DNA from 3 places in the Sphaerisporangium krabiense genome. Region 3 is predicted to be linked to each of the others. Evidence: predicted binding sites of a transcription regulator. Region 3 holds the regulator's gene; each other region holds the start of a gene.
What was found. The regulator LexA, encoded in region 3, represses DNA repair genes until DNA is damaged. The targets are predictions, from matches to a motif close to TCGAACANNTGTTCGA.
Positions count from the first base shown of each region.

Region 1 (4,643 bases), on a different contig from region 3:
CCGTGGTGGGCGCGGACGATCTCGGCGGAGGCGCCGCCGGACGACCCGGCCTGCGCCATCATCAGCGCGGGCGGGGACAGGGCCGGGGGGACGCTCCCGGCGGGAGGCGGCGGGCCCTCGGGGCCCGCCGCCTCGGCGCGCTCGTAGGCCAGCTCGTTGAGCCGGGCGCACAGCCGCTCGGCGAGGCGCCGGGAGTTGGCGAACACGATCGTCGAACGGTGGGAGCCGATCAGGCCGAGCAGGTGTTCCTCCACATGGGGCCAGATGGAGCGCCGGGGCGCGGGCTCCGGCTCCCAGAGACCCTCGGAGCCGTCCCCGCCGGACGGCCCGCGCGGCGCGGGGTCGAGCTCGGTCATGTCCTCGACCGGCACGACCACGTCGATGTCGATGACCTTCTCCGACGGCGGCTGCACGACCGTCGTCGGCCGGGCGCCGCCCAGGAACGTCGCGACCTCGCTCACCGGGCGCACGGTGGCGGAGAGGCCGACCCGCTGCGCGGGCGCGGCCAGCAGGGAGTCGAGCCGTTCGAGCGTGAGCGCGAGGTGGGCGCCGCGCTTGGTGGCCGCCACCGCGTGGACCTCGTCGACGATGACCGTCTCGACGCCGCGCAGCGCCTCGCGCGCCTGGCTCGTGAGGATCAGGTAGAGCGACTCGGGCGTGGTGATCAGGATGTCGGCGGGGTGGGCGGCGAAGCGGCGGCGATCCTCGGCGGAGGTGTCGCCCGAGCGCACCGCCACCGAGATCTCGGGCACGGGCAGGCCCATGCGGCGGGCGGTCTGCTTGAGCCCGGCGAGCGGGGCTCGCAGGTTGCGCTCGATGTCGACCGCGAGCGCCTTCAACGGCGAGACGTAGACGACCCGGCAGTGGCGCTCGCGTCCTTTGCCCGAGGGCTCGCCGGACGGCGGGGCCGTGACGCGCTCGGCGGCCAGACGGTCGAGGGACCAGAGGAAGGCGGCCAGGGTCTTGCCCGAGCCGGTCGGAGCCACCACCAGAGTGTTCTCGCCCCGGGCGATCGCCTGCCACGCGCCCTCTTGCGCGGTCGTGGGCGCGGCGAAGGCGCCGGTGAACCATTGCCTGGTCACCTGGCTGAAGTGGTCGAGCGCGGATCCGGTCACCGCTTCATCATGCAACCTGCCACCGACAAAACCGCGCGTGCCCCTGACCTGGTGGCGGCCACTGCCACGGATTGTTTGCGCAGTCGAATATCAGCGAACCTTGACATCCACCGCCGCCCGGCCGTCACCTGGAATATGGACATCGACTACGCGGCCATCGAGGCGACCCGGAACCGGATCCGCGACCAGCACCTCCGAGCGCGGCGGCCCGAGAGCAGCGCGCGCGGCCTGCACCACTTCGCGCTCATCTGCTCCGACGTCGAGCGCACCGTCGCCTTCTACCAGGACCTGCTGGAGTTCCCGCTGACCGAGATCTTCGAGAACCGGGACTACAAAGGGTCGAGCCACTTCTTCTTCGACATCGGCAACGGCAACCTGCTCGCCTTCTTCGACCTCCCCGGGCTCGACCTGGAGCCGTACAAGGAGGTGCTCGGCGGCCTGCATCACATCGCGATCTCCGTGGAGCGCGGCACCTGGGAGAGGCTTCGCGGCAAGCTGGACGCCGCCGCCGTCCCGTACCAGCTGGAGAGCGACGCCTCCATCTACTTCCGCGACCCCGACGGGGCCCGGCTGGAACTACTGGCCGATCCTCTCGGAGAGATGTACGGCGCCCGCGTCCTGTGAGCGCGGCGCTCGCGCGGGTGCGTTGGTGGCCGGCCCGCCCGGAGCGGGGACCATACTGGAAACCATGCGCTTGACGGACTTCTGGAACCGGATGAACCGCCACTTCGGTGAGAGATACGCCGAGTCCTGGGCGCGTGACTACGTGATCGCCGAGCTCGGGGGCCGTACGGTGATCCAGGCCCTGGACGACGGCATCTCGGCCAAAGAAGTCTGGCGCGCCGTGTGCGGCGTGACCGAGGTGGACTCCCGTCTTCGCTGATCACCCTCGCGCGACCTGGCACGGGAGCTTCGCCGCGTCCGGCTGAGATCGAACAATCGTTCGGCTATATTGAAACAAGCCGACGTCCGTGGGCCCGCTCCGCGAAAATGTCGGTGGCACCCCGTAGCTTGCCAGCGACGGAAACGACTTCGACACACCCTCCAGGGGGCACTCCATGGCAGCCAACGACCGCGAGAAGGCCCTTGAGACTGCTCTCGCTCAGATCGAGCGGCAGTTCGGCAAGGGCTCTGTCATGCGCCTCGGCGATGACGCACGAGCCCCCATCGAGGTGATCCCCACCGGGGCCATCGCCCTCGACGTCGCGCTCGGCATCGGCGGCTACCCCCGCGGCCGCATCGTCGAGATCTACGGCCCTGAGTCCAGCGGTAAGACCACCGTCTCGCTCCACGCCGTCGCGAACGCCCAGCGGGCCGGCGGCATCGCCGCCTTCATCGACGCCGAGCACGCCCTCGACCCCGAGTACGCCAGGAAGCTCGGCGTCGACACCGACGCGCTGCTGGTCTCCCAGCCCGACACCGGTGAGCAGGCGCTGGAGATCGCCGACATGCTGATCCGCTCGGGCGCCATCGACCTGCTGGTCATCGACTCGGTCGCGGCCCTCGTGCCCAAGGCCGAGATCGAGGGCGAGATGGGCGACAGCCACGTCGGCCTGCAGGCCCGCCTGATGTCCCAGGCCCTGCGCAAGGTCGCCGGAGCGCTCAACAACACCGGCACCACCGCCATCTTCATCAACCAGCTCCGCGAGAAGATCGGCGTCATGTTCGGCTCGCCCGAGACCACGACGGGCGGCAAGGCGCTGAAGTTCTACGCCTCCGTCCGGCTGGACGTCCGCCGCATCGAGACGCTGAAGGACGGCACCGAGCCCGTCGGCAACCGCACCCGCGTCAAGGTCGTCAAGAACAAGATGGCCCCGCCCTTCCGCCAGGCCGACTTCGACATCCTGTACGGCATCGGCATCTCCCGTGAGGGCGGCCTGATCGACATGGGCGTCGAGCACGGCTTCGTCCGCAAGGCCGGCGCCTGGTACACCTACGAGGGCGACCAGCTCGGGCAGGGCAAGGAGAACGCCCGCAACTTCCTGAAGAACAACCCCGACATCGCCAACGAGATCGAAAAGAAGATCAAGGAGAAGCTCGGCGTCGGCCCGCGTCTCGACACCCCGGCCGAGGCTCCCGTGGTGCCGCCCGTCGCTCCGCCCGCTTCCGCACGTGCCGCCGCGCCCGCTGCCGCCCGCGCCACCGCAGGCGCCACGGCGGGCCCGGCCTCCCCCGGCCGTGGCGCCAAGGCCCCCAAGCCGGGTGACGTCTGATCGAGCCGACCCCATGCCTGCGAACGACGAGTCCCCTGGCCACCTGAGACCAGGGGACTGGGGAGCCTGGATCGAGGACCCCGCCCCACCCAGAGGACCCTGGCCTTCCGACGAGGCAGAGCCTTCCGATGAGCCGGAGCCTTCCGATGAGCCGGAGCCTTCCGGAGGGGTCGGAGCCTCTGAGGGGGCGTGGCCTTCTGAGAGTTCCGGGACTTCCACAGGGGGCTGGCCTTCTGAGGAGTCCTGGCGCTCTAGGGAGTCGCGCTCCAGGCAGTCCCGGCGCTCTGTGGAGTCGTGGCCTTCTGAGCACTCCACAGAGTCGTGGCCTTCTGAGGAGTCCACAGAGTCCTGGCATGCCGAGGACTCTTCGCGCTCCGGCAAGCCCGACCGTCCCATCGGCTCCCGTGGCGGCGACCTCCACGGGCCTGATCCACATGGTGATGATCTCCCCGGGCGCGGACGTCCTGCCCGCGCGGACGAGTTTAGTGAGCCCACCTGGAACGACTCCGCAGAGCGGGCCAGGCATTCTGACCGATCCGCCCCGCCAAGCCGCTTCGAGAGCTCGGGACGCGTTGGTCCCTTCCAGCGGTTCGAGAGGTCCGGCCGGTCCACTGATCCGCAGGTCCAAGACCGACTCGGGGAGTCTCGGCGGTCTGCGGGGCATGGACGGTCGAGGCAGGAATCTTCTGGGCCAGGCGAGGGGTCTTCCGCGCGTGCGCGGTCTCGTGGGGGGCGGGCCAAGTCCCGGGACGTCCCGGCCTGGGAACCACAAGAGCCTCGTCGCACACACGAGTTCTTCCGCCGGGACCCGGAAGCCGCCCCATGGCGACCCGCCGCTCACCGCTCCACCCCCGCAGAAACACCACAGCCCTCCCAAAGCTCGACACCACAGCCCACAAACCCACCCCTGACGGACATCCCGCTCACGGACCCGCCCCTGACGGACGTATCGCCTACGGCCCCATCTCTGGCGGACGCCCCGCTCACGGACCCGCCCCTGGCGGAAGCCGCGCTCACGGACCCGTCCCTGGCGGACGTATCCCCTACAGGGGACTCGGGGACAGGCGGCAGTGAGCCGTACTTCGATGCTGAGCACGGTATGGACGGCTCCGCAGGCTCTGGAGGCGGGGAAGAACCTCGGGAGGCCGCAGGGGGCCGTCCTGGGCAGGGCAGGCCGCGTGGGCGGAAGGGGAGACGGGGCGCGGCCGGGTCCGAGGCACCATCTGAGGCGGCGCGGGAGTCGTTCGAGGGATCTGCTGAGGCGGCGCGGGAGTCGTTCGAGGGGCCTTCTGAGGTGGGGCGGGAGTCGTCGGGT
Region 1 is NZ_JACHBR010000001.1:4,973,681-4,978,323, forward strand. Features, by position in the region: gene BJ981_RS21940 (ATP-dependent helicase) at 1-1,115, opposite strand, end outside; gene BJ981_RS21945 (VOC family protein) at 1,251-1,739, shown strand; gene BJ981_RS21950 (DUF3046 domain-containing protein) at 1,804-1,998, shown strand; gene recA (recombinase RecA) at 2,174-3,328, shown strand.
Region 1: a site for LexA is predicted at 2,047-2,062, ahead of recA (recombinase RecA). Genes of this name have one in related genera too.

Region 2 (4,643 bases), on a different contig from region 3:
GACCACACCGGGTCCTCGATGCGGCCGAAGCCGCTGCGGTCGGCGACGGTCATGACGGCCTCGCCGTCGGCGGGCAGGTCGACGATCAGCAGCTCGTTGCGGTGGTTGGCGATGGCGACGCGGTCGGCGCCGGGGCAGACGGCCAGGGAGATGGCGCGGCCGGTGTCCAGGTGGTCCAGCCGCCGGGCGGGGGTGGCGCCGTCGGCGCCGAGCACGACCAGCACCTCGCGGTCGCCCTCGTCGCTGGCGACGGCGACCAGCCGCTCGGCGTCGCGCAGCCAGGTCAGCAGGCGGTAGCGGACGCCGTCGGGCTCGCCGTGCTGGCGGACCGGGCCCTCCCAGCCGCCGAAGGAGTAGGCCTTGCCGCGCGTGGTGACGGCCAGGCCGCTGCCATCGGGGGAGAGGGTGGCGCTGTCGAGGTAGTGGGCGGCGGGGACGAACCGGCGGTTGCGCTGGGTGCGCGGGCTGCCCAGGCGGACCTCCACGCGGCGCGTCTCGCCCTCGGCCGCGTCCAGAACGTACAGCTCGGCGCCGGCGTGGTAGACCAGGCGCCGGCCGTCGCCGGTGAGGTTGCGGGCGTAGTAGTCGGCGTGGTCGGTGTGGCGGCGCAGGTCCCGGCCGCCGGGGGTGCAGGAGTAGACGTTGCCCACGCCCTCGTGGTCGGACAGGAAGTAGACGCGCCCGCCGATCCAGCAGGGGGAGGCCAGGTTCCCGGCCAGGGTGATGAGCCGGGCGAACTCACCGTCGCCGCCGGCGTCCACCCACAGGTCGCCGGCGGTGCCGCCGCGGTAGCGCTTCCAGCGCGCCGGGTCGGCGGTGTTGCGGCCGATGACCACGCCGCCGCCGGGGCCGTGGGAGATGGTGTTGGCCGGGCCGTAGGGCAGGCGTTCGGCGCGGCCGCCGGGGCGGATGCGGTGCAGCCATCGGCGGCGGCCGATGGGCTGGCCCTCGTCGCTGGCGTACAGCACGGCGCCGCCCGCGTCCCAGCCGGCGACGGTGCACACGGCGTCGTCGTAGGTCAGCCGGGTGGCCGCGCCGCCCTCCGCGGGCATGACGTAGACCTCTTCCGGGCCTTCCTCGCGGCCGACGTAGGCGATCTGGGAGCCGTCGGGGGAGAAGCGGGGATAGGCGGCCTCGGCGACCCCGGCGGTCAGGCGGAAGGCCCGCCCGCCGGTGGCGGGGACCATCCACAGATCGTCCTCTGCGGCGAAGACGATCTCATCGCCGAAGATCGTGGGGAAGCGCGCGTATGCCGACATCGATCCTCGCGTTCGGGGGGACGGGGGTATCCATGATCAGGCACCCGGGGCGCGCGCGTCGAGACGTGAACGCGTCCGTTCGCCGTCAATGAAAGCCGCGTACTTCGCAATACCTGTCATTCCAGGTCAGAGAGTAATACCCCCGGGCGACCGGCCGGGCGGGCGCGGTCACGCGACGGCTTCGCCCGAGCCCCGGCGGGCGCGAGCCGGGGGGTGGGGGCGGGCGCGCGGTCCCGGCCTCGGGTGGCGGCCGGGGCGGCGCCCGGGAGGGTCAGCGGGTCTCGTCGGCCCTGACCTCGCGCTTGTCCTCGTCCTCGCGTTTGTCCTGTCTGGTCTCGCGCGTGGCCTTGATGGACGCCTTCTTGGCCTTTCCGGTGGCCTTGGTGGACTTCTTCCGCGTACCGGCCATGGTTTCCCCCGTATGGCTGAGTCGCTATTGGCTGACAATGCGCCATATAGGCAGCATCGCCGCGTTAAATACCCATCACCGGAGTGAACCACCCATATGTGGATTCCGTTCGGGCCGTCAGAGCAGGGTCAGCTGCTCCGGCCCGGCGGAGGCGGCCGGCCCGCGCCGCTCGGGCGGGGCCCCGCGCGGGGAGGACGGCGACCGGCGGCCGAGCCCGCACGCCTCGGCCAGCTCACGGACCTGATGGACGACGCGCTGCTGGTAGGCCTTGGGAGCATAGGCGCCCCGGCCGTACAACTCCTGGTAGCGCGGCACCAGGCCGGGGTGCTCGCGGGCGAGCCAGGCCATGAACCACTCGCGCGCCCCCGGGCGCAGGTGCAGCACGATCGGGGTGACCTGCGTGGCCCCGGCCGCGGCGATGGCGCGCACCGCGCGGGCCAGCGCCGCGGGGGAGTCCGACAGGTAGGGCAGGATCGGCGCCATCAGCACCGAGCAGCGCAGCCCGCGGGCCGACAGCGTGGCGCAGACCTCCAGGCGGCGGGACGGGCGGGGCGTGCCCGGCTCGACCGCGCGCCACAGATCCTCGTCGGTGAAGCCCACCGACACCGCGGTGCCGACGTCGGTGACCTCGGCGGCCTCGGCCAGCAGCTCCAGGTCGCGCAGGATCAGCGCGCCCTTGGTGAGGACGGAGAAGGGATTGCGGAAGTCGCGCAGCGCGGCCAGGATGCCGGGCATCAGGCGGTAGCGGCCCTCGGCGCGCTGGTAGCAGTCGACGTTGGTGCCCATGGCGATCGGATGGCCGCCCCAGCGCGGCGCGGCCAGCTCGCGGCGGGCCAGCTCGGCCGCGTTCACCTTCACCACGACCTTGGAGTCGAAGTCGCGCCCGGAGTCCAGCTCGAGGTACTCGTGGCTGCGGCGGGCGAAGCAGTAGACGCAGGCGTGGGTGCAGCCGCGGTAGGGGTTGATCGTCCACTGGAAGGGGACGTGGCTGGCGGCCGGGACGCGGTTGATGATCGAGCGGGCCTGGACCTCGTAGAAGGTCATGCCGCGGAACTCGGGGGTGTCGAAGGTGGTCGCCACCGCGCCGCGGGGGATCAGCGGCACGGCGGCCGCCGCCGGCTCCGGCGGATCGGTCAGGCGCAAGTTGTCCCAGCGCATGCCCTTGATTAGAACAGGCATTCGAGCGAGATCGCAACTCGGTGAAACGCCGGGCAAAAAGCGGGCCACGGGACGGCTAAGGATCTTCATGATGGGGAGGATCGTGCTCACACCGCTTGCGTCGCCGGAGGTTCGGCATGGCCTGGTCGCAGGACGAGGAGCGCTTGCTCGCCCAGATCGAGAGTCATCTCACCGATGACGACCCCCGGCTGGCCGCCCGCCTGGAGTCGTTCAACGAGCGCGTCGTGCGCAAGGAGGCCGGTGACCGCAAGCGCGCCGCCCGCGCCGGCCGCCGGCGAAGAGGCCCGAGCAGGTCGACGATCATCATCCTGGTGAGCTGGATCCTGATCGCCACGCTCATCGCGACGTTGCTGATCATGGTGTTCCGCAACGAGGCGGCGGCCCTGCCGATGTGACGCCCGGCGCCGGCCGGGCGCCCCGGTCAGTGGCCCAGGCCGCGCAGGAAGCGTGCCGCCACCGGCGCGGCGACCTCCCCGCCCATCCCTCCGGCCTCCACCACCACGGCGAAGGCCACCTCGCCGCGGAACCCGATGAACCACGCGTGGGAGTCCAGCTTGGGCCCGGTGCCGAACTCGGCGGTGCCGGTCTTGCCGACGGTGCCCGCGGGCAGCCCCGCACGCTTGGCCGTCCCCTTGGTGACCACCGCGGCCATCATGTCGCGTAGTCGCCCGGCCACGCCCGGCGGCAGCGGCTGCGGCGCGGCCTTCTGCGGCAGCGCGGGCACCAGCGTGGGCGGCCGCCAGGAGCCGTCGGCCACCGCGGCGGCCACGGTGGCCATCACCAGCGGGCTGGCGGTGATGCGCCCCTGGCCGAAGGACTCGGCCGCCAGGTCGGCGAGGCCGGTCGGCGCGGGCATGCTGCCCCGGGCCGCCGGGACGCCGATGTTCAGCGGCTGGTTGAAGCCCAGGCGGCCGGCGATGCGCTCCAGCCCGCCCTCGCCCAGGTGGCGGGCCGCCAGCGGCGCGAAGGTGGTGTTGCAGGAGTGGGCGTAGGAGTCCAGGAAGGACAGCGAGCCGAACGCCTCGTGGTCGGAGTTGCGGATCTCCAGCCCGCCGACGTTGACCTTCTTGGGGCAGGTGACCTTCTGCCGCGGCGTGACGCCCGCGGCGATCAGCCCGGCCGCGGTGACGGTCTTGAACGTCGACCCGGGAGGGTAGCGGCCGTCGAGCGCGCGGTTGAAGCCCCCGCGGTTGTTCACCACGGCCAGGATCTCGCCGCTGGAGGGGCGGATCGCCACCAGCGAGGCGGGTTTGGGCAGGTCGCGCACCGCGGCGACCGCGGCCCGCTGTACCCGGGGGTCCAGGCTGGTGCGCACCGGCCGCCCCGGGGAGCCCTCGATCGTGGTCAGCGTCCGCAGGGCCTTCTTGGCGCCGTCGGTGACCACGACCTGCGTGGCGGGCGTCCCGGCGAGCTGATCCTGGAAGGTCTGCTGCAGCCCCGACCTGCCGATCGCGTCGCCTGGCCGGTAGGGCGCCCCGAGCTTGGCGACGTCCTTGGCGGTGGCCTTGTCCAGGTAGCCGACGAGCTGCTGCACCGAGCCGCCCGCGTCCGGCCCGTCGACGCGGGCGCCGGAGGAGTCCTCGATCGCCGCGCGCTCGGGCCAGGTGGTCTTCAGGTCCAGGTGGGTGGCGGCGGTGAGCGCGGGGTGCACCGCGGCGGGCGTCCAGGCGACCTTCCACCGCCGGTCCTTCACCACCAGGTCCAGCGCGCCGGTGTAGGTCCACCGGCCGGCGTCCTTCAGCGCCAGGGTGGCGGTGTAGGCGGCGGTCGCGCGGTCGTCCCCGGACGGGGCGACC
Region 2 is NZ_JACHBR010000003.1:82,537-87,179, forward strand. Features, by position in the region: gene BJ981_RS39540 (S41 family peptidase) at 1-1,259, opposite strand, end outside; gene BJ981_RS35325 (hypothetical protein) at 1,531-1,668, opposite strand; gene BJ981_RS35330 (Rv2578c family radical SAM protein) at 1,786-2,826, opposite strand; gene BJ981_RS35335 (DUF3040 domain-containing protein) at 2,964-3,242, shown strand; gene BJ981_RS35340 (penicillin-binding transpeptidase domain-containing protein) at 3,269-4,643, opposite strand, start outside.
Region 2: a site for LexA is predicted at 2,836-2,851, ahead of BJ981_RS35330 (Rv2578c family radical SAM protein). Genes of this name have one in related genera too.

Region 3 (4,643 bases):
CGCGGCGAGCTCGGCGCTGCGGCGGTAGGAGACGCCCGTCATCAGGCTCGTGATCGCCGCGGCGGCGGCGCGACCGCCCTCGGAGTCGTAGGCGTGGCCGGTGGCCATCAGCAGCGCGCCGAGGTTGGCGTAGCCGATGCCGAGCTGGCGGTAGGCGCGCGTGGTCTCGGCGATCTTGTCGGTGGGGAAGTCGGCGAAGGTGATCGAGATGTCCATCGCGGTGATGATCAGCTCGGTCGTCTTGACGAAGTTCTCGACGTCGAAGGTGTCGTCCTCGCGCAGGAACTTGAGCAGGTTGATGCTCGCCAGGTTGCAGGAGGAGTTGTCCAGGTGGACGTACTCCGAGCACGGGTTGGAGGCGGTGATGCGCCCCGTCTCCGGGCAGGTGTGCCAGTCGTTGATGGTGTCGTCGTACTGCACGCCGGGGTCGGCGCACTCCCACGCCGCCTGGGCCATCTTGCGGAACAGCGCCTTGGCGTCGACCCGCTCGATGACCTCGCCGCTCAGCCGGGCGCGCAGCCCGAAGCCCTCGCCCGCCTCCACGGCGCGCATGAACTCGTCGGAGACGCGCACGGAGTTGTTGGCGTTCTGGTACTGGACGGACACGATGTCCTTGCCGCCGAGGTCCATGTCGAAGCCGGCGTCGCGCAGGGCGCGGATCTTGTCCTCTTCGCGGGCCTTGGTCTCGATGAACTCCTCGATGTCGGGGTGGTCGACGTCGAGGACGACCATCTTGGCCGCCCGGCGGGTGGCGCCGCCCGACTTGATGGTGCCCGCGGAGGCGTCGGCGCCGCGCATGAACGACACCGGGCCGCTGGCGGTGCCTCCGCTGGACAGGAGCTCTTTGCTGGAGCGGATGCGCGAGAGGTTGACCCCCGACCCGGACCCGCCCTTGAAGATGATGCCCTCCTCCTTGTACCACTCGAGGATGGACTCCATCTGGTCGTCCACGGCGAGGATGAAGCACGCCGAGACCTGCTGGGGGGAGGCGGTGCCGACGTTGAACCAGACCGGCGAGTTGAAGCTGAAGATCTGGTGGATCAGCGCGTGCTTCAGCTCGTGGTCGAAGATCTCGGCGTCCTCTTCGGAGGCGAAGTAGCCGTTCTCGCGGCCGGTGCGGGTGTAGACGCCCACGACCCGGTCGACGAGCTGGCGCAGGCCGGTCTCGCGCTGCGGGGTGCCCACGGCCCCGCGGAAGTACTTCGTGGTGACGATGTTGGCGGCGTTGACCGACCAGAAGTCGGGGAACTCGACGTCCCGCTGCTCGAAGTTGATCGAGCCGTCCCGCCAGTTGGTCATGACGACGTCGCGGCGCTCCCAGCGCACCTGGTCGTACGGGTGCACGCCGGGCGTGGTGTGGATGCGCCTGATCTTCAGGCCCTTGGAGGCCCGCTTGCCCCCGCGCCCCACTGAGCCGCTCACCGTCTCCGTCATGATCTTTCCCCTTCCGGGACCCCGTGGAGCCCTAATGTCGGAACACATCCGCGCGCCGCGCACATCCCCCGGCGCCGGCGCCCGGCGAGATCCTCGGCGTCCGACGGCCTCCGGACTCCCCGGGCGTGTTGGTCGTGTCTGAAGTGTTCAGTCTTGGTCCGCGCCCCGGGAGGCGCGCAGTTGCTCGATCTCTTCCTCGAAGTCGGCGAGGGTCTCGAAGCCGCGGTAGACGGAGGCGAACCGCAGGTAGGCCACCTCGTCGAGCTCGCGGAGCGGCCCGAGGATCGCCAGCCCGACCTGGTGGGAGGCGATCTCGGCCGAGCCCGTCGCGCGGATGCTCTCCTCGACGCGCTGCCCGAGCTGCGCCAGGGAGTCCTCGCCGACGGGACGGCCCTGGCAGGCGCGGCGCACGCCGGCGATGACCTTGTCCCGGGAGAACGCCTCGGTCACGCCGCTGCGTTTGCTCACCATCAGCAACACCGTCTCCTGGGTGGTGAACCGGCGCCCGCATTGTGAACACGTGCGGCGCCGCCTGATCGCCGCGCCGTCCTCGGTCGACCGGCTGTCGATCACCCTGGTGTCTGGATGACGACAGAATGGGCAATGCACGTGTCGCCTCCGTTTTCTCGCGATTCCCACCGGCCACCCCGGCCGGACCCTCGTGAATGCGGCCTCCCCGGGTCGACCCCGAGGAAAGTCCGCCCCATGTTTCCGTATTCGCCCCACGCTCGCGGGCCCATTCCGGATTAACCGAAATAGGCATGCGCGCGCACTGTGGGTGCCCACAGTGCGCCGACGGAAACACAACCTATGGGTTACCGACAACGGTGTAAGTACTAGATGTTGTGGTCCAACCGTAGGAGTGCCGCACCATGAACGCAAGTCGGCGGCACCCCGGATCGCGAACCCCCCGCCGATCAGGGGGAACGACCCCCGCACCGGCGTGTCGCAGCCGCGCGGCGCCGCCGACTCCCCCTCCGGGCCCGGAGCACCGGAGAGGGGGACGCATCAGACCGAGATCGCTCAAGTGATCGACTTTCCCGCCTCACCCGCGTAAGATCGCGAAAGTCGAACACGATATCGATCGAACTCCCGTACGATGTCATGCGCCGACCGGCGACCACGTTCGGATTATCTCGAACAGTTGTTTGATGACGATCTTGAACGGCGTTATTGTCGCTGTGTGCGACATCGGGAACACGGACGGGCGGCCGGCCGGGCGGGCATGGCGTTGATGTGGCGGCGCGTCCGGGGACGCCCGGCGAGGAGGAGTTGACTATGAACGAGCAAGACGAGAGCGGCGCGGTCGTCACCGACCTCGCGGTGCGCAGGCGTGACTCCTTGGGCCTCACCCCGAGGCAGCGCAAGATCCTTGAGGTGATCCGCGATTCGGTGCAGCAGCGCGGCTATCCGCCGTCGATGCGCGAGATCGGCGAGGCGGTCCAGCTGACCAGCACCTCCAGTGTGTCCCACCAGCTCACGGCGTTGCAGCGCAAGGGCTACCTCCGCCGTGACCCGCACCGTCCGCGCGCGCTGGAGGTCCGCCTGCCCGGCGAGCCCGCGCTCTGGGTCGACCCGGTCGGCCCGGGCGAGGAGGAGCCTTTGGTGACCCGCCCCACGGCCGCGTTCGTGCCGCTGGTGGGCCGCATCGCCGCCGGCGGCCCCATCCTGGCCGAGGAGCGCGTCGAGGACGTCTTCGCGCTGCCCAAGCAGCTCGTCGGCGAGGGCACGCTGTTCCTGCTCCAGGTCTCAGGCGACTCCATGATCGACGCCGCGATCGCCGACGGCGACTGGGTGGTCGTGCGCCAGCAGCCGGTGGCCGACAACGGTGACATCGTCGCGGCCATGATCGACGGCGAGGCCACCGTGAAGACCTTCAAGCGCAAGGACGGCCACGTCTGGCTGGTGCCGCACAACGCCAACTACGACCCGATCCCCGGCGACGAGGCCACCGTCCTCGGCAAGGTGACCGCGGTCCTGCGCAAGCTCTGACCGAGCCGGGCGAGCGGCGCCGCACCGGCCGCTCCCCCGCGCCCACCGCCCGGGCGCGACGAAGCCCATGACACCGCCTGAGCGTCCCCGCGGGGAACGCTCAGGCGGTTTCGCATGCCGCCCGGCGGGGCTCAGGGGACGATGTTGACCAGCTTGGGCACCCGCACGATCACCTTGCGCGGCGTCCCGGACAGGTACGGCCGCACCTTCTCGGAGGCCAGAGCCAGCTCCTCCAGCGCGGACTCCGAGATGGACGGCGAGACCTCCAGGCGGTCCCGCACCTTGCCCGCCACCTGCACGACGCAGGTGACCGACTCCTGGACCAGCAGCGCCGGGTCGGCGGCGGGCCAGCCCGCCCGCGCGATCGTCGGGCCGTGGCCGAGACGCTCCCAGCCCTCCTCGGCGGCGTACGGGGCGACCAGCGACAGCATGACGGCCAGCGCCTCCGCGGCCTCCCGCACGGCGGGGTCGGCGGCGCCGGGGCCGGCGTCGATGGCCTTGCGCGCCGCGGAGGTCAGCTCCATCATGCGGGCCACGGCCACGTTGAAGCGGGAGGACTCGACCAGGCGGGTGACCTCGTCGACCGTCCGGTGGGTGACCTTGCGCAGTTCCAGGTCGCCGGAGGCGGGGTCGGCGCCGGCCGGGGAGGCCGCGCCCGCCTCGGCCATGACGCGGAACGCCCGGGCCAGGAACTTCTGCGACGCGGCCGGGGAGAGGTCGGCCCAGTCGATGTCGTCCTCGGGCGGGCCGGCGAAGACCATGGTCAGCCGGACGGCGTCCACGCCGAAGGCGTCGATCTGCTCGCCGAGGTCGACGCCGTTGCCCAGGGACTTGGACATCGCCTTGCCCTGGTTGATGACCTGCCCCTGGTTGAGCAGGCGCAGGAACGGCTCGGGGAAGTCGACCATGCCCATGTCGTGCAGGACCTTGGTGAAGAACCGCGCGTACAGCAGGTGGAGCACGGCGTGCTCCACGCCGCCGACGTACTGGTCCACCGGGCCCCAGCGCCGGACGCGCTCCACGTCGAAGGGGCCGTCCTCGTAGCCGGGCGAGCAGTACCGCAGGAAGTACCACGAGGAGTCGACGAAGGTGTCCATCGTGTCGGTGTCGCGCCGGGCGGGCCCGCCGCACTTGGGGCAGTCCACCTCGACCCAGTCGGTGGCCCCGGCCAGCGGCGAGACGCCCTTCGGCGCCAGGGCCTCGCCGCGCAGGTCGGG
Region 3 is NZ_JACHBR010000002.1:143,160-147,802, reverse strand. Features, by position in the region: gene BJ981_RS28750 (vitamin B12-dependent ribonucleotide reductase) at 1-1,434, opposite strand, end outside; gene nrdR (transcriptional regulator NrdR) at 1,582-2,043, opposite strand; gene lexA (transcriptional repressor LexA) at 2,713-3,426, shown strand; gene leuS (leucine--tRNA ligase) at 3,558-4,643, opposite strand, start outside.